Regions from separate parts of the Kluyvera chengduensis genome, predicted to be linked through region 1. Evidence: predicted binding sites of a transcription regulator. Region 1 holds the regulator's gene; each other region holds the start of a gene.

Evidence for each region. The regulator LexA, encoded in region 1, represses DNA repair genes until DNA is damaged. The targets are predictions, from matches to a motif close to TNCTGTATGTACATACAGNA.
Region 2: rmuC (DNA recombination protein RmuC) is a predicted target of LexA. The motif match lies at 4,496-4,515, and genes of this name have one in related genera.
Region 3: ACH1XZ_RS05070 (YebG family protein) is a predicted target of LexA. The motif match lies at 1,700-1,719, and genes of this name have one in related genera.

What each region holds. Positions count from the first base shown of each region.
Region 1 covers NZ_JBIQOI010000008.1:40,573-47,492, reverse strand. Annotated here, with positions in the region: gene ACH1XZ_RS18075 (conjugal transfer protein TraF) at 1-428, opposite strand, end outside; gene ACH1XZ_RS18070 (cupin domain-containing protein) at 600-1,088, opposite strand; gene zur (zinc uptake transcriptional repressor Zur) at 1,215-1,730, shown strand; gene ACH1XZ_RS18060 (CsbD family protein) at 1,785-1,994, opposite strand; gene dinF (MATE family efflux transporter DinF) at 2,131-3,450, opposite strand; gene lexA (transcriptional repressor LexA) at 3,519-4,127, opposite strand; gene ACH1XZ_RS18045 (diacylglycerol kinase) at 4,227-4,595, opposite strand; gene plsB (glycerol-3-phosphate 1-O-acyltransferase PlsB) at 4,724-6,920, shown strand, end outside.
Region 2 covers NZ_JBIQOI010000013.1:70,702-77,621, forward strand. Annotated here, with positions in the region: gene metR (HTH-type transcriptional regulator MetR) at 1-62, opposite strand, end outside; gene metE (5-methyltetrahydropteroyltriglutamate--homocysteine S-methyltransferase) at 298-2,559, shown strand; gene ACH1XZ_RS21825 (dienelactone hydrolase family protein) at 2,605-3,417, opposite strand; gene udp (uridine phosphorylase) at 3,655-4,416, shown strand; gene rmuC (DNA recombination protein RmuC) at 4,559-5,968, shown strand; gene ubiE (bifunctional demethylmenaquinone methyltransferase/2-methoxy-6-polyprenyl-1,4-benzoquinol methylase UbiE) at 6,069-6,824, shown strand; gene ubiJ (ubiquinone biosynthesis protein UbiJ) at 6,839-6,920, shown strand, end outside.
Region 3 covers NZ_JBIQOI010000001.1:1,092,500-1,099,419, reverse strand. Annotated here, with positions in the region: gene fecD (Fe(3+) dicitrate ABC transporter permease subunit FecD) at 1-705, shown strand, start outside; gene fecE (Fe(3+) dicitrate ABC transporter ATP-binding protein FecE) at 706-1,473, shown strand; gene ACH1XZ_RS05070 (YebG family protein) at 1,733-2,050, shown strand; gene ACH1XZ_RS05065 (DMT family transporter) at 2,183-3,073, opposite strand; gene ACH1XZ_RS05060 (aminotransferase-like domain-containing protein) at 3,178-4,512, shown strand; gene ACH1XZ_RS05055 (aldo/keto reductase family protein) at 4,740-5,654, opposite strand; gene ACH1XZ_RS05050 (DUF1330 domain-containing protein) at 5,667-5,978, opposite strand; gene ACH1XZ_RS05045 (LysR family transcriptional regulator) at 6,156-6,920, shown strand, end outside.

The DNA of each region.
Region 1 (6,920 bases):
TCATTGGGGACGCTGACTGCCAGCCCAGCACCGGCTTTCCCGTTCGCGGTTTTTCCTTTCAGCGAGGAGAGTTGATTCGCCAGATCGCCCGCCGCCGCTGAAATCTGGCTAAGATTAATCGTGCTTAGCACCTGCCGGTAGTTGTCTATTTCGTCGCTGATATCATCAATTTTACTGCGCAGATCGTCCTTATCAGAAATCTGCGCACCGATAGTGGGCACGATAAGCGTAATATCATCGTCCGGTTTGGCCTTTGCCAGCAGTGCCGGGTTAATGAGTACGCCGCTACCGTAGTTTGCAGAGGCAACCCCCGTGCCGCCCATCGCGTCGTTGCGCGCCTCTGTCCAGCTATTTGCCGCCCCTGCCTGTCCCGCCACGAAAAAGGAGACAGCGACCCCCATTAGTGAAAATTTGTCTTTTTTATTCACAGTTTGCTCGTCTTATTGTCGATAATGAAACAACCCTCCATCCGTTATCGCCTGGATGGAGACGAACTGTTGCTGTGAATAGCGGGAAAAAAAGTAGTGTGTTCCCCTAACTGAAATTTTTATGGTTATCGTTATTTTTAATAAGCACCCTAATCTTTATAGAAGAAGATGCTAATTTCGCCCAGGTTTTCCATCGTGAGGGCCAAAAAACTGCGGCGGGTGATCGACCCAGCGATCCTCACGCGTCACGGCATACGAGGCGTTTAGCGGATAATAGATGCGGTTGTGTTTTTTGTTCGCCTCACCCACCACCAGCAGCCGAACCTCTTCGGAAGTGTTGTTGATAAAGGTATGACACACACCGGTTCCGGCAGGGAAACCGACGCTATCCCCCGGCTGAAGCTTCCACAGATAGCCGTTGATCCACGCCTGCGGGTAGCCCTCCAGCACGTAGATAAACTCCTCTTCGTCACTCTCCGCATGTGGGTAAGAAGTGCGACGGCCTGGCGGCAGCCGTTCGTGGTGAATTCCGAGATGCCGCAGCCCCAGCGCGCGGGCCAGCGGCGCGCCGATGGCAAAAAGCTCGTTGCTATCGGGGTAAGTCGAGTCATCCGGTCCTTCAACATCATGCCAATGGCGAATGCAATCGGGTCTTTTCATCATTTTTCATCCTGAGTGTGAAGTACACCTGCTATAACACACCTATAGCACACCTGTGGAAACTCGGTGTTTCCGGCATAACATGGTAAAGTATGAGTTTGTTTCACCCGTAACCCGAGGACGCCAATGGATAAGACCACTACGCAAGAACTGTTAGCGCAGGCTGAAAAGCTGTGCGCGCAACGCGGCGTGCGCCTGACTCCGCAACGTCTGGAAGTATTGCGCCTGATGAGCCTGCAAGAAGGGGCGATTAGCGCCTACGATTTGCTCGACCTGCTGCGCGTCAAAGAGCCGCAGGCTAAGCCGCCAACCGTCTATCGCGCGCTGGAGTTTTTGCTGGAACAAGGCTTCGTGCATAAGGTGGAATCGGCTAACAGCTACGTGCTCTGTCACCTGTTCGATCAACCAACGCACACCTCCGCGATGTTTATCTGCGATCGCTGCGGCGTGGTGAAAGAAGAATGTGCGGAAGGGGTAGAAGACATTATGCACGCGCTGGCGGCCAAAATGGGCTTCGCTCTGCGTCATAACGTGATTGAAGCGCACGGCCTGTGCTCGGCCTGCGTAGAAGTGGAAGCGTGCAGCGCTCACGAACACTGCCATCACGACCATACCATTCAGATTAAAAAGAAATCCCGCTAGCGGGCACTAACAGAGGGAGCGTACTTCCTTGTACGCACGGGCAGGAGGACGTTATTACCAGTGGTGGTTGTGGCGTTTATCCCAGCTATCCACCTCTTTTTCGGCCTGATCTTTCGCGTAGCCGTAGCGTTCCTGAATTTTACCGACCAGCTGATCGCGTTTACCTTCGATCACCGTCATATCATCATCGGTCAGCTTGCCCCATTGCTCTTTCACTTTACCTTTAACCTGTTTCCAGTTACCGCCGACTTCGTCTTTATTCATCATTGAATCCTCGTTCGTCAGTGAGTGAATAGCGAAAAGCATGTTTCAGGAAAGACATCTTTTTCGCTAAGCTTGAGGTTAATTGTAGTCAGTCATTCTGGTGCCGTTTCATTATTCGGAATCTTTAACCATACCGTCAGGCAAACCAGCTGTTGTTTTTCCAGTGACGACGCCAGATAACGGCCAGCGCCAGCCCGCGCAGCGCAAGGAATACGGCAAGCGCCAGCCACAGCCCATGATTGCCAAGCAGCGGTAGCGCCAGCATGGTAAGCGCAAACCCGGCAGCGGCCACCGCCATGCTGTTACGCATCTCCGCACCGCGGGTGGCACCGATAAACATGCCGTCGAGCAGATAACACCACACGCCGATAACCGGCAGCACCGCTTGCCACAGCACGTAGCGGTCGGCAAGCTGCCGCAGTTCAGGCAGCGACGTCAGCAGCGCCACAATATGCTCGCCCAGAAGGGCGTAAATCAGGGCAAACGCCAGCGCCACCACGCCCGCCTGACGGCATGCAGCACGCCAGACTTCCAACAGTTTGCTGCCGTCACGCGCGCCATAGGCCTGCCCGGAATGCGCTTCTACCGCGTAGGCAAAACCGTCCAGCGCGTAGGCCGTGAAGGTCAGCATGGTCATCAGCACCGCGTTCACCGCCACGACTTCGCTGCCCAGCCGCGCGCCGAAGACGGTCACTGCGCCAAAGCAGAGCTGGAGCAGCAGCGAGCGCAGCATGATGTCGCGGTTGAGCGCCAGCAGGCGGCGAAAATCGCCCTGCCAGGCTGTTTTCAGCATCGCCCACGGGATCCCGCGCATCACCAGCACCTTACGCGCCATTCCTAGCCCGACCAGCAGCGTGGCGTATTCAGCAATCGCCGTTGCCAGCGCAGCGCCCTGCACGTTCATGTGCAACCCCATCACCAGCCACAGGTCGAGCACGATATTCAGCACGTTGCCGACGACCAGCAGTACGACCGGAGCCCGCGCGTACTGCACGCCCAGCAGCCAGCCAAGCAACACCAGGTTCGCCAATGCGGCAGGTGCGCTAAGCCAACGGATAGCGAGGAAGCGCCGGGCCTGCTCCAGCACCTCGCCGCTGCCGCCAACGATGGAGAGCGCCAGATTTATCAGCGGCGTTTTGAAAAGAATAATCAGTAGCCCGGCACCGAGTGCCAGCATCAGCGGTTGCACCAGTGCACGGGCCAGCGCCTGCGGATTTTTCGCGCCGAACGCCTGTGCCGTGAGCCCGGTAGTACTCATCCGCAGGAACAGCAGCAGCATAAACAGGAAGCTGGTTGCCGTTGCGCCAATGGCGACGCCGCCGAGATAAACAGGACTATCGAGGTGGCCGATAACGGCGGTATCGACCAGGCCCAGCAGAGGCACGGTGATGTTGGAGAAGATCATCGGTAGCGCAAGGCGCCACAGCGCCTTATCGGCGTGAGTAAGTAGCGGCATGAGTATCGACCAAAACGAAAAAAGGCTGCGATAGCGGAAGTATCGCAGCCATGTGAATCAGGGGAGAGTTACAGCCATTCGCCGTTGCGGATAACGCCAACGGCCAGCCCTTCGATGGAAAAATTCTGCTGACGCAGGTCGACCACGATAGGCTTAAATTCGCTGTTTTCTGGTAGCAGTTCGACGACGTTACCTTGTTTTTTCAGGCGTTTTACCGTCACTTCTTCATCGATGCGCGCCACGACAACCTGGCCGTTACGCACGTCCTGGGTTTTATGTACGGCAAGCAGGTCGCCATCCATAATACCGATGTCTTTCATCGACATACCGCTGACACGCAGCAGGAAATCCGCGCTTGGCTTAAACAAAGAAGGGTCAACCTGATAGTGACCTTCGATGTGCTGCTGCGCCAGCAGCGGTTCACCCGCCGCGACGCGGCCCACCAGCGGCAGGCCCTCTTCTTCTTCCACCAGCAGGCGGATACCGCGAGAAGCGCCTGAGACAATCTCAAGCACGCCTTTACGCGCCAGCGCTTTCAGGTGCTCTTCAGCTGCGTTTGGGGAACGGAACCCCAAGCGTTGAGCAATTTCCGCACGCGTTGGCGGCATGCCCGTTTGGCTGATGTGATCCCGGATGAGATCAAACACCTCTTGCTGCCTGGTCGTTAACGCTTTCATTCCGCCCCCTGGGTGTATATACAGTTATGCTGTGAGTATATACAGCTACTGGCTATTTTGGAACCGTAAAACTCACGAAATCAGGCAGTTTTCGCAGGTTTAGTGAAAATGAGCCCACAGTAAGATGGCCCAGGTGATCACCGCCACGAAAATGGACAGCAGCACCGCCGCCGAACCCATGTCTTTTGCTCGGCCAGACAGCTCGTGATACTCGGAACCGATGCGGTCAACCACCGCTTCCAGTGCACTATTGAGAATTTCCACTATCATCACCAAAAGGACCGATCCGATAAGCAGGACACGGGTGATGGCATCGACATCCAGCCAGCAAGCGATAATAATCGCGATAACAGAGGCTACCCCTTCCTGGCGGAATGCCGCTTCATTGATCCACGCCGCGCGGAATCCTTTCCAGGAATAGCCCGCAGCTTTGATGATTCGGGTAATCCCAGTGGTATTATTGGCCATCTCAAGAACCTTTTTCGTTTTTACGTCAATGACAATGCGTGTTATGAGGCGGTAGAACAGAAATTTCACCGACTTTCTGATATTCTTGCCGCGCATTTGCATGATTAACCAGAGGCTTTACATCGTTTATGTCCGGCTGGCCACGAATTTACTACAAATTACTGAATTTACCATTAAGTGTTCTGGTAAAGAGCAAGTCTATTCCGGCACAACCTGCCCAGGAATTGGGGCTTGATACGTCGCGCCCTATTATGTACGTCCTGCCTTATAACTCTAAGGCTGACTTGCTGACGCTGCGCGCTCAGTGCCTGGCGCACGATTTACCCGACCCGCTTGAACCCTTGGAAATCGACGGTACGCTACTGCCGCGCTACGTCTTTATCCACGGCGGCCCGCGCGTGTTCACCTACTACACGCCGAAAGAAGAGTCGATCAAACTGTTCCACGACTACCTCGATCTGCACCGCAGCAATCCAGAACTGGATGTGCAAATGGTGCCAGTGTCGGTGATGTTTGGTCGTTCGCCGGGTCGCGAGAAAGGCGAAGTGAACCCACCGCTGCGTATGCTGAACGGCTTCCAGAAGTTCTTCGCCGTCTCCTGGCTCGGTCGCGACAGCTTTGTGCGTTTCTCGCCGTCCGTCTCCCTGCGCCGCATGGCTGACGAACACGGTACCGATAAAACGATCGCGCAGAAACTGGCTCGCGTCGCGCGTATGCACTTTGCTCGTCAGCGTCTGGCGGCGGTCGGCCCACGTCTACCTGCTCGTCATGACCTGTTCAAGAAGCTGCTGGCGTCAAAAGCTATCGCTAAAGCGGTAGAAGACGAAGCGCGCAGCAAGAAAATTTCCCACGAGAAAGCCCAGCAGAACGCTATTGCGCTGATGGAAGAGATCGCGGCGAACTTCTCCTACGAGATGATTCGTCTGACCGACCGCATCCTCAGCTTTACCTGGAACCGTCTGTACCAGGGCATTAACGTGAACAACGCCGAGCGCGTACGCCAGCTGGCGCACGACGGGCATGAAATCGTCTATGTGCCGTGTCACCGCAGCCACATGGACTACCTGCTGCTCTCTTACGTGCTCTATCATCAGGGGCTGGTGCCGCCGCATATCGCTGCCGGTATCAACCTGAACTTCTGGCCAGCGGGCCCGATTTTCCGTCGCCTGGGCGCGTTCTTTATTCGCCGTACCTTTAAGGGCAATAAGCTCTACTCCACCGTGTTCCGCGAATACCTCGGCGAGCTGTTCAGCCGCGGTTACTCCGTTGAGTACTTTGTGGAAGGCGGGCGCTCCCGTACCGGTCGTCTGCTGGACCCGAAAACCGGCACCCTGTCGATGACCATTCAGGCGATGCTGCGCGGCGGCTCCCGTCCTATCACGTTAGTGCCGATTTACATTGGCTACGAGCACGTGATGGAAGTGGGGACCTACGCCAAAGAGCTGCGCGGCGCGACCAAAGAGAAAGAGAGCCTGCCGCAGATGCTGCGCGGCTTGAGCAAGCTACGTAATCTGGGCCAGGGCTACGTCAACTTCGGCGAACCGATGCCGCTGATGACCTACCTGAACCACCATGTGCCGGAGTGGCGCGAGTCTATCGACCCGATCGAAGCCGTGCGCCCCGCCTGGCTGACGCCGACCGTTAACAAAATGGCGGCCGAACTGATGGTGCGTATCAACAACGCAGGCGCAGCGAATGCCATGAACCTGTGCTGTACCGCGCTGCTGGCTTCGCGTCAGCGTTCGCTGACCCGCGAGCAACTGACTCAGCAACTGGATTGCTATCTGGCGCTGCTGCGTAACGCACCGTATGCGCCGGATGCAACGGCACCGACCGCCTCTGCCAGCGAGCTTATCGATCACGCGCTGCAGATGAATAAGTTCGAAGTCGAGAAGGACACCATCGGCGACATCATCATTCTGCCACGCGAGCAGGCGGTGTTGATGACCTACTACCGCAATAACATCGCGCATATGCTGATCATGCCTTCCCTGCTGGCGTCGATTATGACTCAGCATCGCGAGATTTCCCGCGAGCAGGTGCTGAGCATTATCGATACGCTGTATCCGATGCTAAAAGCCGAGCTGTTCTTGCGCTGGGATCGCGCGGAGCTGCCTGCGGTTATCGATACGCTGATTGCAGAGATGGTTCGTCAGGAGATGATTTGCGAGCAGGACGGCAAGCTGCGTATCAACGCTTCTCACTCCCGCACCCTGCAGCTGCTGGCTGCCGGTGCGCGCGAGACGCTGCAGCGTTATGCGATCACTTTCTGGCTGCTGAGCGGCAACCCGTCGATGAACCGCAGTACGCTGGAGAAAGAGAGCC
Region 2 (6,920 bases), on a different contig from region 1:
GCTGCCAGAGAACCACTGTTCCGCAACGCCTGGAGCGTTTTCAGATGTTTAATTTCGATCATGAAAGTCCTTCACTTCGGCATGAACAATTTGCGCTTGAGGATTATACAGTACATTCACATTATGGATGTGTAAACATCTGGACGGCTAAAATCCTTCGTCTTTTAAATTTATGGTGCGTTGGCTGCGTTTATTCACCCCAGTCACTTACTTAAGTAAGCTCCCGGGGATTCATAAACTTGCTGCCTTCCCTAAATTGAAAATCCAAAGGATTTCAACAATTAAGAGAGGCATATGATGACTATTCAAAACCACACCCTCGGTTTCCCTCGCGTTGGCCTGCGTCGCGAGCTGAAAAAAGCGCAAGAGAGCTATTGGGCGGGTAACGCCTCCCGTGAAGAACTGCTGGCTGTTGGCCGTGAGCTGCGCGCCCGTCATTGGGAACAGCAGAAGCAAGCGGGTATCGACCTGTTACCGGTGGGTGACTTCGCCTGGTACGATCACGTACTGACCACCAGTCTGCTGTTAGGCAACGTCCCGGCTCGCCACCAGAACAAAGACGGTTCCGTCGATATCGACACCCTATTCCGTATTGGCCGTGGCCGCGCACCGACCGGTGAACCTGCGGCGGCGGCAGAAATGACCAAATGGTTTAACACCAACTATCACTACATGGTGCCCGAGTTCACCCAAGGCCAGCAGTTCAAGCTGACCTGGACCCAGCTGCTGGACGAAGTCGACGAAGCGCTGGCGCTCGGCCACAATGTGAAGCCTGTCCTGCTGGGGCCGGTAACCTACCTATGGCTGGGTAAAGTGAAGGGTGAGCAGTTTGACCGCCTGACCCTGCTAAACGACATTCTTCCGGTGTACCAGCAGGTACTGGCCGAGCTGGCAAAACGGGGTATTGAGTGGGTGCAGATTGATGAACCAGCACTGGTTCTTGAACTGCCACAGGCGTGGCTGAACGCGTTCAAACCGGCCTATGATGCGCTGCAGGGGCACGTGAAGCTGCTGCTCACCACCTATTTCGAAGGCGTGACGCCGAATCTGGACACCATCGCTGCGCTACCGGTGCAGGGGCTGCATGTTGATCTGGTACACGGTAAAGATGATGTTGAAGCGCTGCATCAGCGCCTACCGGCGGACTGGTTGCTCTCTGCAGGCCTGATTAATGGTCGTAACGTCTGGCGCGCCGATCTCACTGAAAAGTATGCGCAGATTAAAACGCTGGTTGGAAAACGTGAACTCTGGGTCGCCTCTTCCTGCTCCCTGCTGCACAGCCCAATTGATCTCAGCGTCGAAACCCGTCTGGACGCGGAAGTGAAGAGCTGGTTCGCCTTCGCCCTGCAAAAATGTGGTGAGCTGGCGCTGCTTCGCGATGCGCTAAATACCGGCGACACAGGGTCGCTGGTCGAGTGGAGCGCGCCGATTCAGGCTCGCCGTCATTCAACCCGCGTACACAATGCGGCAGTAGAACAGCGTCTGGCGGCGATTACCGCCAAAGACAGTCAGCGCAATAGCGCCTACCTGGTACGCGCTGAAGCGCAGCGCGCGCGCTTTAATCTCCCGGCCTGGCCGACCACAACCATCGGCTCTTTCCCGCAAACCACGGAAATCCGCGGCCTGCGTCTGGACTTCAAAAAAGGTAACCTGGATGCCAACCACTACCGCACCGGGATTGCTGAACATATCAAGCAGGCGATAATTGAGCAGGAGCGCCTGGGTCTTGACGTGCTGGTGCACGGTGAAGCCGAGCGTAACGACATGGTGGAATACTTCGGTGAACACCTCGACGGCTTCGTCTTCACCCAGAACGGCTGGGTGCAGAGCTACGGTTCCCGCTGCGTGAAGCCGCCGGTTGTCATTGGCGATGTCAGCCGCCCGGAAGCGATCACCGTGGAGTGGGCGAAGTACGCCCAATCTCTGACCGACAAACCGGTGAAAGGGATGCTGACCGGCCCGGTCACGATTCTTTGCTGGTCCTTCCCGCGTGAAGATGTGACCCGCGAAACCATAGCTAAGCAGATTGCGCTGGCGCTGCGTGATGAAGTGGCGGATCTGGAAGCGGCTGGCATCGGTATTATTCAGATTGACGAACCGGCGCTGCGTGAAGGTCTGCCGTTACGTCGCAGCGACTGGGCGGCCTATCTGGAGTGGGGCGTGGAAGCCTTCCGCATTAACGCCGCGGTGGCGCAAGATGACACGCAAATCCACACCCACATGTGTTACTGCGAATTCAACGACATCATGGATTCTATCGCGGCGCTGGATGCGGATGTGATTACCATTGAAACCTCCCGTTCAGACATGGAGCTTCTGGAGTCGTTTGAAGAGTTCGATTACCCGAACGAAATCGGGCCGGGCGTCTATGACATTCACTCGCCGAACGTGCCAAGCGTGGAGTGGATTGAAGCCCTGCTGAAGAAAGCTGAGCAGCGTATCCCGGCAGAACGTTTGTGGGTGAACCCGGACTGCGGTCTGAAAACTCGCGGCTGGCCGGAAACCCGCGCGGCGCTGGCGAACATGGTAAAAGCGGCGCAGAATCTGCGTCAGGCGTAAGAAATTAAATGGAGGCATTTGCCTCCGTTTTGCTTTATATAAGGCTTAGCCTTTTTTCCCATTGTACTGCGCAAACCATGCCAGCATGCGCTGCCAGCCGTCTTTAGCTGACTCTTCATGATAGCTCGGGCGGTAATCGGCGTTAAACGCATGCCCAGCGTCTGGATAAACCACGATGTCTGCTTTTGCATTCGCCGCGCGCAGTGCATGGCGCATGGTTTCGACGGAATCCAGCGGGATACCCGTATCCTCTCCACCGTACAGCCCCAGCACTGGCGCGCTCAGATCGACGGCGATATCTACCGGGTTTTTTGGGTTGTTCAGCGTTTTATCACCGACCAGGCGGCCATACCAGGCAACGGCGGCTTTCAACTGCGGGTTATGTGCGGCATAGAGCCACGTAATGCGCCCACCCCAGCAAAAACCGGTGATGCCCAGGCGGCTCGCGTCACCACCGTTGCGCGCAGCCCAACTGGCAACGTGGTCGAGGTCGGCAAGAACCTGCGCATCGGGAACTTTTGAGACCAGGCCAGCAAACAGTGTAGGGATGTCAGCGTAATCATTAGGATCGCCCTGACGGAAGTAGAGCTCTGGTGCGATCGCCAGATAGCCCTCCAGCGCCAGACGGCGGCAAATATCACGGATGTGTTCGTGGACACCAAAAATCTCCTGCACTACGATGATTATCGGCAGCGGCGCGTCGCTGTGTTTGGGGCGCGCGTAGTACGCCGGCAGCATCTCACCTTGTGAAGGAATAGACGTTTCTCCCGCCGAGATGCTCTCGTCGGAGGTATGAATAGCGGTTGAGGCATGAGGCGAAGCAGCAGGGGCAAATCCAGGTTGTTTGTTGATTGTCATGGCATTCTCCGTACCCTTTTAATGAACTCATAGCCGATTCACAGTGCCTGAATGCGGCGTATTTTTGTGCAGCAGGTGATAACAATAACTTGTTAATGTGATGTGAATCACTAATTGCATGGAATTTAATGTAATATTTTTAACTCTTAGTGATGGTAGTCACGAAAAGATATCGTGGTCTTCTATAAAGTACATTTTTGCTTCTTCTGACAAAACTGAACCACAGAGGAGTTCTTTATGTCCAAGTCTGATGTTTTTCATCTCGGCCTCACCAAAAGCGACCTTCAAGGGGCCACGATTGCTATCGTCCCTGGTGACCCGGAACGTGTGGAAAAGATCGCCGCGCTGATGGAAAAGCCGGTAAAACTGGCATCTCACCGTGAATTTACTTCCTGGCGTGCCGAGCTCGACGGCAAGTCAGTGATCGTTTGCTCTACCGGTATCGGTGGCCCATCCACCTCTATCGCTGTGGAAGAACTGGCGCAGTTGGGTATTCGTACTTTCCTGCGCGTTGGTACCACTGGCGCTATTCAGCCGAACATCAACGTCGGTGACGTACTGGTGACGACGGCTTCCGTTCGTCTGGACGGGGCGAGCCTGCACTTTGCGCCGATGGAATATCCAGCCGTTGCTGACTTCGCGTGTACGACTGCACTGGTAGAAGCGGCGAAATCAGTAGGCGCAACCACTCACGTGGGCGTCACCGCCTCTTCTGACACTTTCTACCCGGGTCAGGAACGTTATGACACCTTCTCCGGCCGCGTAGTGAGAAACTTCAAAGGCTCCATGGAAGAGTGGCAGTCAATGGGCGTGATGAACTACGAGATGGAATCCGCGACGCTGCTGACCATGTGCTCAAGCCAGGGTCTGCGTGCCGGGATGGTGGCTGGCGTTATCGTTAACCGTACCCAGCAGGAAATCCCGAACGCTGAGACGATGAAGCAGACTGAAAGTCACGCGGTGAAAATCGTGGTGGAAGCGGCTCGCCGCCTGCTGTAGTCCGCGTATCGCCAATGTAAAAGGCCGACTTGTTCGGCCTTTTTCTTTTTGCGTAGAGGCTCGCAGGAAACTGCTTTGAAACTGGACGTTTATACAGCACAATTCTATTTTGTGCAGATAACGGGTTTAAGCAGGGGGCGTTGTGGATATTGCCGTAGTGATTTATGCGTTGGTCGCGCTAGCGGGCATGGCGATTGGCTGGCTGGCGGCGAGCTATCGCGTGGCGCAGCAGCGGGCGGAACAGCTAGCCGAAGAGCGTGATGTGTATGGTGAGCTCAGCGCGGCAAAACAGCAAGTTGCCCAGAATGCCCACTGGCGCGAAGAGTGCGAACTACTCAACAACGAACTGCGCAGCCTGCGGGAAATCAACTCGTCGCTGGAGGTCGATTTGCGCGAGGTCACTACGCTGCTGGAGACCACGCGGCAGCACGGTGATGAAAAATACCGTTTGATGCTCAACAGCGAGCAGCGTCTGAGCGAGCAGTTTGAAAATCTGGCTAACCGTATTTTCGAGCAGAGTAACCGCCGGGTAGACGAACAGAACCGTCAGAGCCTGCACGGCTTGCTGACGCCGCTTCGTGAGCAGCTTGATGGTTTTCGCCGTCAGGTTCAGGAGAGCTTTGGTCAGGAGGCGCGCGAGCGTCATACGCTGGCGCATGAAATTCGTAACCTCCAGCAGCTCAACGCCCAGATGGCGCAGGAAGCGGTTAACCTGACTCGCGCGCTAAAAGGCGACAACAAAACCCAGGGCAACTGGGGCGAAGTCGTGCTCACGCGCGTGCTGGAGGCTTCTGGCCTGCGGGAAGGGCATGAATACGAAACTCAGGTCAGCATCAATACGGATGCGAACTCTCGCATGCAGCCTGACGTCATCGTGCGCTTGCCGCACCGCAAAGACGTGGTGGTAGATGCCAAAATGACGCTGGTGGCCTACGAGCGCTACTTTAACGCCGAAGATGATTACACTCGCGAAGCCGCGCTGCAGGAGCATATTGCCGCCGTGCGTAACCATATCCGGATGCTGGGGCGCAAAGATTACCAGCAGCTTCCGGGGCTACGTTCGCTGGACTATGTCCTGATGTTTATTCCCGTCGAGCCAGCATTTTTGCTGGCGCTGGACCGTCAGCCCGAACTTATCAGCGAAGCGCTCAAAAACAATATCATGCTGGTAAGCCCAACCACGCTGCTGGTGGCGCTGCGGACCATCGCCAACCTCTGGCGCTACGAACACCAAAGCCGAAATGCGCAGCATATTGCTGAACGCGCAAGCCGCTTATATGACAAAATGCGCCTTTTCGTGGACGACATGTCAGCCATTGGCCAGAGCATCGATAAAGCGCAGGAAAACTACCGGCAGGCGATGAAAAAGCTCACTACCGGGCGCGGGAACCTGCTTACGCAGGCCGAAGCGTTCCGCCACCTTGGGGTGGAGGTAAAACGCGAGATTAATCCGGAACTGGTTGAACAGGCGACAGCACAGGACGATGATTTTCGTCTGCGTGACGACACAGACACGAATGATGACAATCCGTTAGCCGCAGAACGTCGCTAAGACGCTCGCCGCCCGGGTTTGGTAACGGGGTGGAATCGTAGGGCAATTGCGTCCAATCTGTTACACTCCATGAACATTTTCTTGATAAGCAGGCATAGAGATGGTTGAGGATTCACAAGAAACGACGCACTTTGGCTTTCAAACAATCGCCAAATCACAGAAAGAAAACATGGTGGCGCATGTCTTCCATTCTGTCGCCGCAAAATACGATGTGATGAATGACCTGATGTCATTCGGTATCCATCGTCTCTGGAAGCGTTTTACCATTGATTGCAGCGGCGTGCGCCGTGGACAGACGGTCCTCGATCTGGCGGGCGGCACCGGTGACCTGACGGCAAAATTCTCGCGTATGGTTGGTGAAACCGGCCGCGTGGTGCTGGCGGATATTAACGACTCCATGCTCAAAATGGGGCGTGAGAAGCTGCGCAACATCGGCGTGGTAGGTAATGTGGAATACGTACAGGCTAACGCCGAAGCGCTGCCGTTCCCCGATAATACCTTTGACTGCATCACCATCTCTTTTGGTCTGCGTAACGTCACCGACAAAGACAAAGCGCTGCGTTCAATGTATCGCGTGCTGAAGCCAGGCGGACGCCTGCTGGTGCTGGAGTTCTCCAAGCCGGTTATCGACCCGCTGAGCAAAGCGTATGACGCCTATTCGTTCCACATTCTGCCGCGCATTGGCGAAATGGTGGCGAACGATGCAGAAAGCTATCGCTATCTGGCGGAATCTATTCGTATGCACCCCGATCAGGACACCCTGAAAGGGATGATGCAGAACGCCGGGCTGGAAAACGTTGAGTACTTCAACCTGACTGCCGGGATTGTCGCGCTGCATCGCGGCTATAAATTCTGATAAGCGGGGGCCGTATGCCTTTAAAACCCTTAGTGACCGGCAGTATTGAAACCGCCATTAATGCGCTGCTATGGCGCGAAAAAGCGTTGAAACCTG
Region 3 (6,920 bases), on a different contig from region 1:
ATTCTCGGCGTAAACCATGCCGCCAGCCTCGCCTCTGTGGGCGCGCTGCTTCTCTTACCGTCACTACCGGTGGTTGCACTGCCGCTGCTGGCCTTTGCCGGTGGCATGGTGGGCCTGATCCTGCTGAGAATGCTGGCGAACACCAGCCAGCCGATGAAGCTCGCGCTCACGGGCGTCGCGCTCTCTGCCTGCTGGGCCAGCCTGACGGATTATCTGATGCTCTCGCGTCCGCAGGATGTGAACAGCGCCCTGCTGTGGCTGACCGGCAGCTTATGGGGCCGTGACTGGAGCTTTGTGAAAATAGCCGCCCCGCTGCTGATTTTATTTCTGCCGCTGAGCCTGCGTTATTGCCGCGATCTCGACCTCCTGGCATTGGGCGATGCGCGTGCCGCCACGCTCGGTGTGTCGGTGCCGCGTATTCGGTTCCAGGCTTTGCTGCTGGCTGTCGCCATGACGTCAACCGGCGTGGCCGTCTGCGGCCCGATTAGCTTTATTGGACTCGTGGTACCGCATATGGTGCGCAGCATTACCGGTGGACGTCACCGCTGGCTGCTGCCCGTTTCGGCCATGACAGGGGCGTTGCTGCTGGTGATTGCCGACCTGCTGGCGCGAATTACTCATCCCCCGTTGGAGCTTCCGGCTGGGGTGTTGACCGCCATTATCGGTGCGCCGTGGTTTGTCTGGCTGCTTGTGAGAATGCGATAAATGACATTACGAACTGAAAATCTGACGCTCTGTTACGGTACAAACAAGGTGCTTGACGGCGTTTCACTTGCGCTGCCAACAGGGAAAACCACCGCCCTGCTCGGCCCTAACGGCTGCGGGAAATCGACGTTGCTACACTGTTTTTCGCGGCTGTTAACGCCGCAGTCCGGTCGCGTATTTCTTGGCGATAATCCTATCAACTCGCTCTCATCACGGCAGTTGGCGCGCAGGCTGGCGCTGCTGCCGCAGCACCATTTAACGCCCGAGGGGATCACCGTGCAGGAGCTGGTGTCGTACGGTCGAAATCCGTGGTTATCACTCTGGGGACGTCTCTCTGCTGAAGACAATGCGCGGGTGAATGACGCGATGAGCCAGACCCGAGTCCAACACCTTGCCGACCGGCGGTTAACCGATCTTTCCGGCGGTCAGCGCCAGCGTGCATTTCTGTCGATGGTCCTGGCGCAGAATACGCCCGTTGTCCTCCTCGATGAGCCAACCACCTATCTCGATATCAATCACCAGGTGGAACTGATGCGGCTAATGGGCGAACTCCAGGCCCAAGGGAAAACGGTAGTCGCCGTACTACACGACCTTAATCAGGCCAGCCGGTACTGCGACCATCTGGTCGTCATGGAGAACGGGCACGTTATGGCGCAAGGTACACCGGAAGAGGTAATGACCCCTGGATTACTGAAGACCGTATTCAGCGTAGAAACGGAGATACACCCAGAGCCGATATCAGGCAGGCCGATGTGTGTGGTGAGATAGCCTGAAAAAGATCAGAGAAAACGCTAACTGCGCAATTAAGCCATTTTCGTAGCCCGGCGAACGGAGCGACGCCGGGATTTGCGGAGATAGTGCATGAGATGCCTGATGGCGCTACGCTTATCAGGCCTACATCTATAGGCCACTCCTCAATAAAAATAAAATCCCACCATGATTTTTACGCGGAATCTGTGCACATTTTCCCTGCAAAACAGCCCCATAACTGATACACTGGATATAATCACAGTGCAAGGGGCAAATAATGGCCGTTGAAACAAAATTTGTTGTCGTAAGAAAAGGTGAAGAGAAAATGACATTTGCCAGTAAGAAAGAGGCTGACGCTTACGACAGACTACTCGATATGGCAGAAGCGTTCACCGATTTGCTGTTGCAGAGCGGCAAGCCGATGGATGAAACGCTGGCCGAGGATCTTGGGCTGTATCTCGCCGAGCAGAAAATGGCCGTCCAGCATGTTCTGCGTACCAGCAAGCTTCCTAAACCCGGTACCCCAGCAGAAACCGATACCGCGGAGTCAGATACCGCTGGCAGTAAAAAAATTAGAGCCGTTAAAGCAGCGTAAATACCCCCCTGCCGTATCGCTCATCCTGAAGCCGCAAGCCGTCCTCTGCTTGCGGCTTTTTTGCGTTGCCCGGCCGAGCGACGCGACGCCGGGAATCGAAACAAGCCAACCAGCGCCAACCAGACATAAGCGTTATCGGGAGAATTGACGAGAGCCCATGACGCACAGGATAACGCCGAACGTAATGAACACCATAAGCGGACTCACGGCTTCATGCAGCAGCGTGGCTGACAGGCCCAGCCCGAAGAAAGGCTGAAGAAGCTGTAGCTGACCGACGGCAGCAATCCCTCCCACAGCAAGCCCCTTGTACCAGAAAATAAAACCAATCAGCATGCTGAACAGCGAGACATAACCCAGGGCTACCCAGGCAGATATACCGATGCCGGTAAAGGTAACAGGCATGGTTATCAATAAAGCGATAAGCATAAATGGCAGTGAGAGGATCAACGCCCAACTGATAACCTGCCATCCCCCCAGCACGCGAGTCAGTTTTGCGCCTTCGGCATAACCCAGACCGCAAACCACCACCGCGGCAAGCATGAGAACATCGCCGGTGAGTGAGATGGCTACGCTTTGCGAGAGAGCAAATCCCATCACAAGCAGGCTGCCAAGCACAGAGAAAATCCAGAAGGCCATTCTGGGACGTTCACCACCACGCAGTACGCCAAAAATCGCGGTGCTGAGCGGCAGAAGCCCCAGAAAAACGATGGAGTGGGCGGAGGTCACATGCTGTAACGCCATCGCCGTCAGCAGCGGAAATCCGATAATGACGCCCAGGGAGACAATCATGAGCGGCACAATCTGCGAGGCCTGCGGACGTTTTTCACGAAAGCCGTAAATCAGCATCAAGGCCAGCACACCGGCTACTGACGCTCTCAGAAACGTCAGAAAAAAGGGATCCATATCGAGGACCGCAACGCGTGTAGCCGGTAGCGAACCACTAAAAATGATCACCCCCAGCAGCCCGTTTATCCATCCGGAAACGGGGTTCGGATCGGTTTTATCTATCGCCGTATTCACCACTGCCACCTCACTTTTTATAAATCGCTCGTAGGCTTGAGCGTCTGTGAGGCGGATGGTACGCTCGATGATTCAATACAATCAAATTATTGTCATGGATACATTTGATGAAAGCCCGCTATAAATCCATCGTGGATAGCTTCGCTGACCGCATCCGCAGCGGGGAGATCCCTGCCGGTACACGTTTACCGACGCACAGAGCCCTCTCAACCCAGGAACATATTTCTCTGGCGACCGCAACCCGGGTCTACAGTGAGCTGGAAGCGATGGGTCTGGTCAGCGGTGAAACCGGGAGAGGCACGTTTGTCAGGGAGATAGCGTTGCCCTTCGGCCACGGGATTGACCAGCATGCGGTGGCAACCGATGTGCTTGACCTGAATTTTAACTATCCGTCACTCCCAGGACAGGGGGAGATTCTACGTGAGGCGCTACGACAGGTCGCGGTATCCGGGGATATTGAATCTCATCTGCGCTACCAGCCACATGCAGGCAGGATGACTGAGAGGGAAATTATCGCGACTTACATTGCAGGTGCGGAATTCCAGCCTGAAGCCGACAATGTGGTGATAGTGAACGGTGCGCAGCACGGATTGACCATCACGGTGATGGGTTTGCTACGCCCGGGAGATGTTGTGGCCGTTGATGCCCTCACCTATCCCGGTTTTAAAGTGCTGGCTGAACTGTACCATCTGGAACTGATTGCCATACCCGTTCTGGCCGATGGACCGGATTTATCGGCACTGGAAGCGCTATGCCAGAAAAGGCATGTCAGGGCGCTCTATACCATGCCGACGTTGCATAATCCCCTTGGCTGGGTGCTCAGCCGTAGTCAGCGAAAAAGCCTGGCCGCTATTGCACGAACCTATGATCTTCTCGTGATTGAGGACACTGCTTATGGCTATCTCGTCCGTAGGCCACCCCCACCTGTTGCGATTTATGCCCCAGAGCGAACGGTGTATATCACCGGGTTCTCAAAGAACGTGGCGACGGGCCTAAGAGTCGGCGCCGTCGTCTGCCCCGCCTCGTTCCGCCCCTTGCTGGAAAGAGCCGTCAGGGCAACCACATGGAATACGCCTTCATTGATGACCGCACTGGTCTGTAACTGGATAGAGGATGGTACGGTGGCCCGTTTTGAAACGCTGAAACGACGTGATGCCCACCAGCGACAGGCGGTGTTAAAAGCGGCGCTTGGCGATATTTCCTGTATTACACATCCGGGCTCCTATTTTGCCTGGATCCCTCTGCCGGACGAGGCAAGAGCAGACAGGGTTGCCCGGGTTCTGATGGACAGCAATATTTCCGTCTCAACCGCAGAGCCTTTCTGTACTTCACTGGTTGTTCCTCAGGCGCTTCGGGTTGCTCTTGGGTCAATCGCCATGGAGGATTTATATGCCGCACTGGTTAAAGTTCGTGAAGCGGTTAAGTACGAACAATCTCGCTAGTCAGTTATTTTCGACTTTCGCCCTTAGCAGAGGTTTCGCTCAGTTTGCTTGTACGTTTTGTGCAAGCGGACATTATTTTTTGAGATAGTCAAATTCGCTCCAACTCAGCAAGCCAGGATAAACGCTATCCCTTATGGTGCATTTCAAATTCGTTCAACTGTTCCAATGCTTTTGCCACATTCTGGAACATTAGGTATTTTTGTTCATCCTTTCGTGAAAGGCGCGAATTAAGACACTTTGGTCGGGTCGCCCATAGACCATGCGATTCCGGCACCACGGTCCATATATCGAATAAGATCCATATCAGCAGGCTTAATGTCAAAACCAGCCAGATCTAAATTCTGGCGCATGCGAACTGGGTTGAGGCTTTTGGGCAGGACGGCGTAGCCATTTTGTATCCCCCAGCGCAGCAGAAATTGTGCTTCCGTCACACCATAGCTGGCCGCCATTTCAGCGAACACGGTATCTCCTGCTTTAAGTTCATCAGGCTTGGCACTGTCCTGACCGGCACCCGTGCGCCATGTAGAAAGGGGGGCGAGGCTACTGTAAGCAATCGGGGTAATATTTCTGTCACGCATATATTGAATAAGGTCGGATTTCTGAGACCAGGGATGCAGTTCAATCTGGTTCACATCCGGCATGGGAAGCCCCGCCGCTTCAATCTCATCAAGGTGGATCTGCGAATAGTTGCTGACGCCAATACTTCTGGCTTTACCCATTTTTTGCAGTTCCAGCAGCGCTTTCCACTCGTTCAGACGCTGCGAGCCGCCGTGAGGTGAATGAATAAGATAAAGATCGATATAATCCAGCCCCAACAGATGCAGACTGTTCTCGCAGGCCTCCAGGGTCTGCTCGAAGGTTTTAGGTTTTTCACCCCACTCTGCCGCGCCTGGCCATAATTTCGTGGTCACGAAGAGACTGTTACGGCTAAGGCCATTTGAAGCCAGTCCCTGCCTGATCCCCTCACCAACGCCTTGCTCATTGTTGTATACCGCCGCCGTGTCGATGTGGCGGTAACCAGCGCTTATTGCAGCCTGAACCGCCTGTGCGGCGTCATCCTGCTCGATGAGATAAGTCCCGAAGCCAACGGCGGGTAGCTGAGTCGTGGAATTCACGGGGAATGTTAAATGCGACATGCTCATCTGGCCTCCAGATTAAAGGTCTGCGGATAAACCCTGGGTTAAAATAAGGAATCCCCCAGTGGTTGCTTGAATACGGATCTGTTTAAGGGGGGCATATTCCTCGGAATGGTAAAACGCGTTTGCCTTTGCCATATCAGGAAACTGGATAATGACCAGAACGGGCTCCGAGTGACCTTCCACCGGTGTGACGGCCTCTGCTGACAACATCATTTTCCCACCATGTTGTAAAACAAGTGGGCCCGCTTTGCGGACATACTCTTCCATCAAAAGCGGATCGTTAACGGTGAAATTTCCGACAAGATATGCGGGTTGCTGATTAGGCATTGCCTTACTCCATTTAAGCCAGACTTGACCGGGTTGTAACCAATATCAATTAACCGGTCGGTGATTTGGGCATTTTAAGCACAGATGAACTTATGGCTGGTTTCATCATAATGTAGAATAAAAGATTCAGTGCGGATGATTTCGCCACACATTGACTCCCATAGGGCGACAATATTGATGAATATTAGAGATAGCGTTGAAGGTATTGCCGTCTTTGTGGCGGCGGCTGAAGCAGGTAGTTTCGCCAAAGCGGCGGAGCAACTGGCATTAAGTCGCTCTGCCGTCGGCAAAACGGTTGCCAGGCTCGAGGAGCGCCTGGGTGTGCGTCTTTTTCACCGGACCACACGAAGCCAAAGTCTTACCGAAGAGGGTGAAATTTATTATGAGCGTTGCACCAAAGCGCTGAACGAACTCCGGGAGGCCGAAGCATTGCTGGATAATGCCCGGCATGAGGTCAACGGCCGCCTGAGGGTGACAATGCCGCTACTTTTCGGTCGATATTGCGTTGCCCCGGTTTTGCTGGAACTGGCGAAACAATATGAGGGATTAGAACTCGATTTACATTTCAGCGATCATACGGTCGATATTATCGATCAGGGATTTGATCTGGCGATTCGAAATCACAGGCCTGGGTCGGGTACAGCACTGGAGTCAATTAAGCTGGTAACGCAACGCAAGGTGATTTGTGCTGCGCCTTCATACCTGAAACGATACGGGTATCCAGATAGCCCTGGTGAACTTCAGAATCATGCTTCGCTTGTATTCTGTTACAAGGGGCAACTCTATCCGTGGACGTTTTGTAATAAAGATGGCTCCCAATCGGTTGCTCCTCTCACCTACCGGATGCAATTTAACAGCTATGATGTTATCGCCGATGTGGTCACTTCCGGTTTAGGTATTGCCTGTCTTCCCGACTGGTTAATCAGAAAACAACTTAGTGAG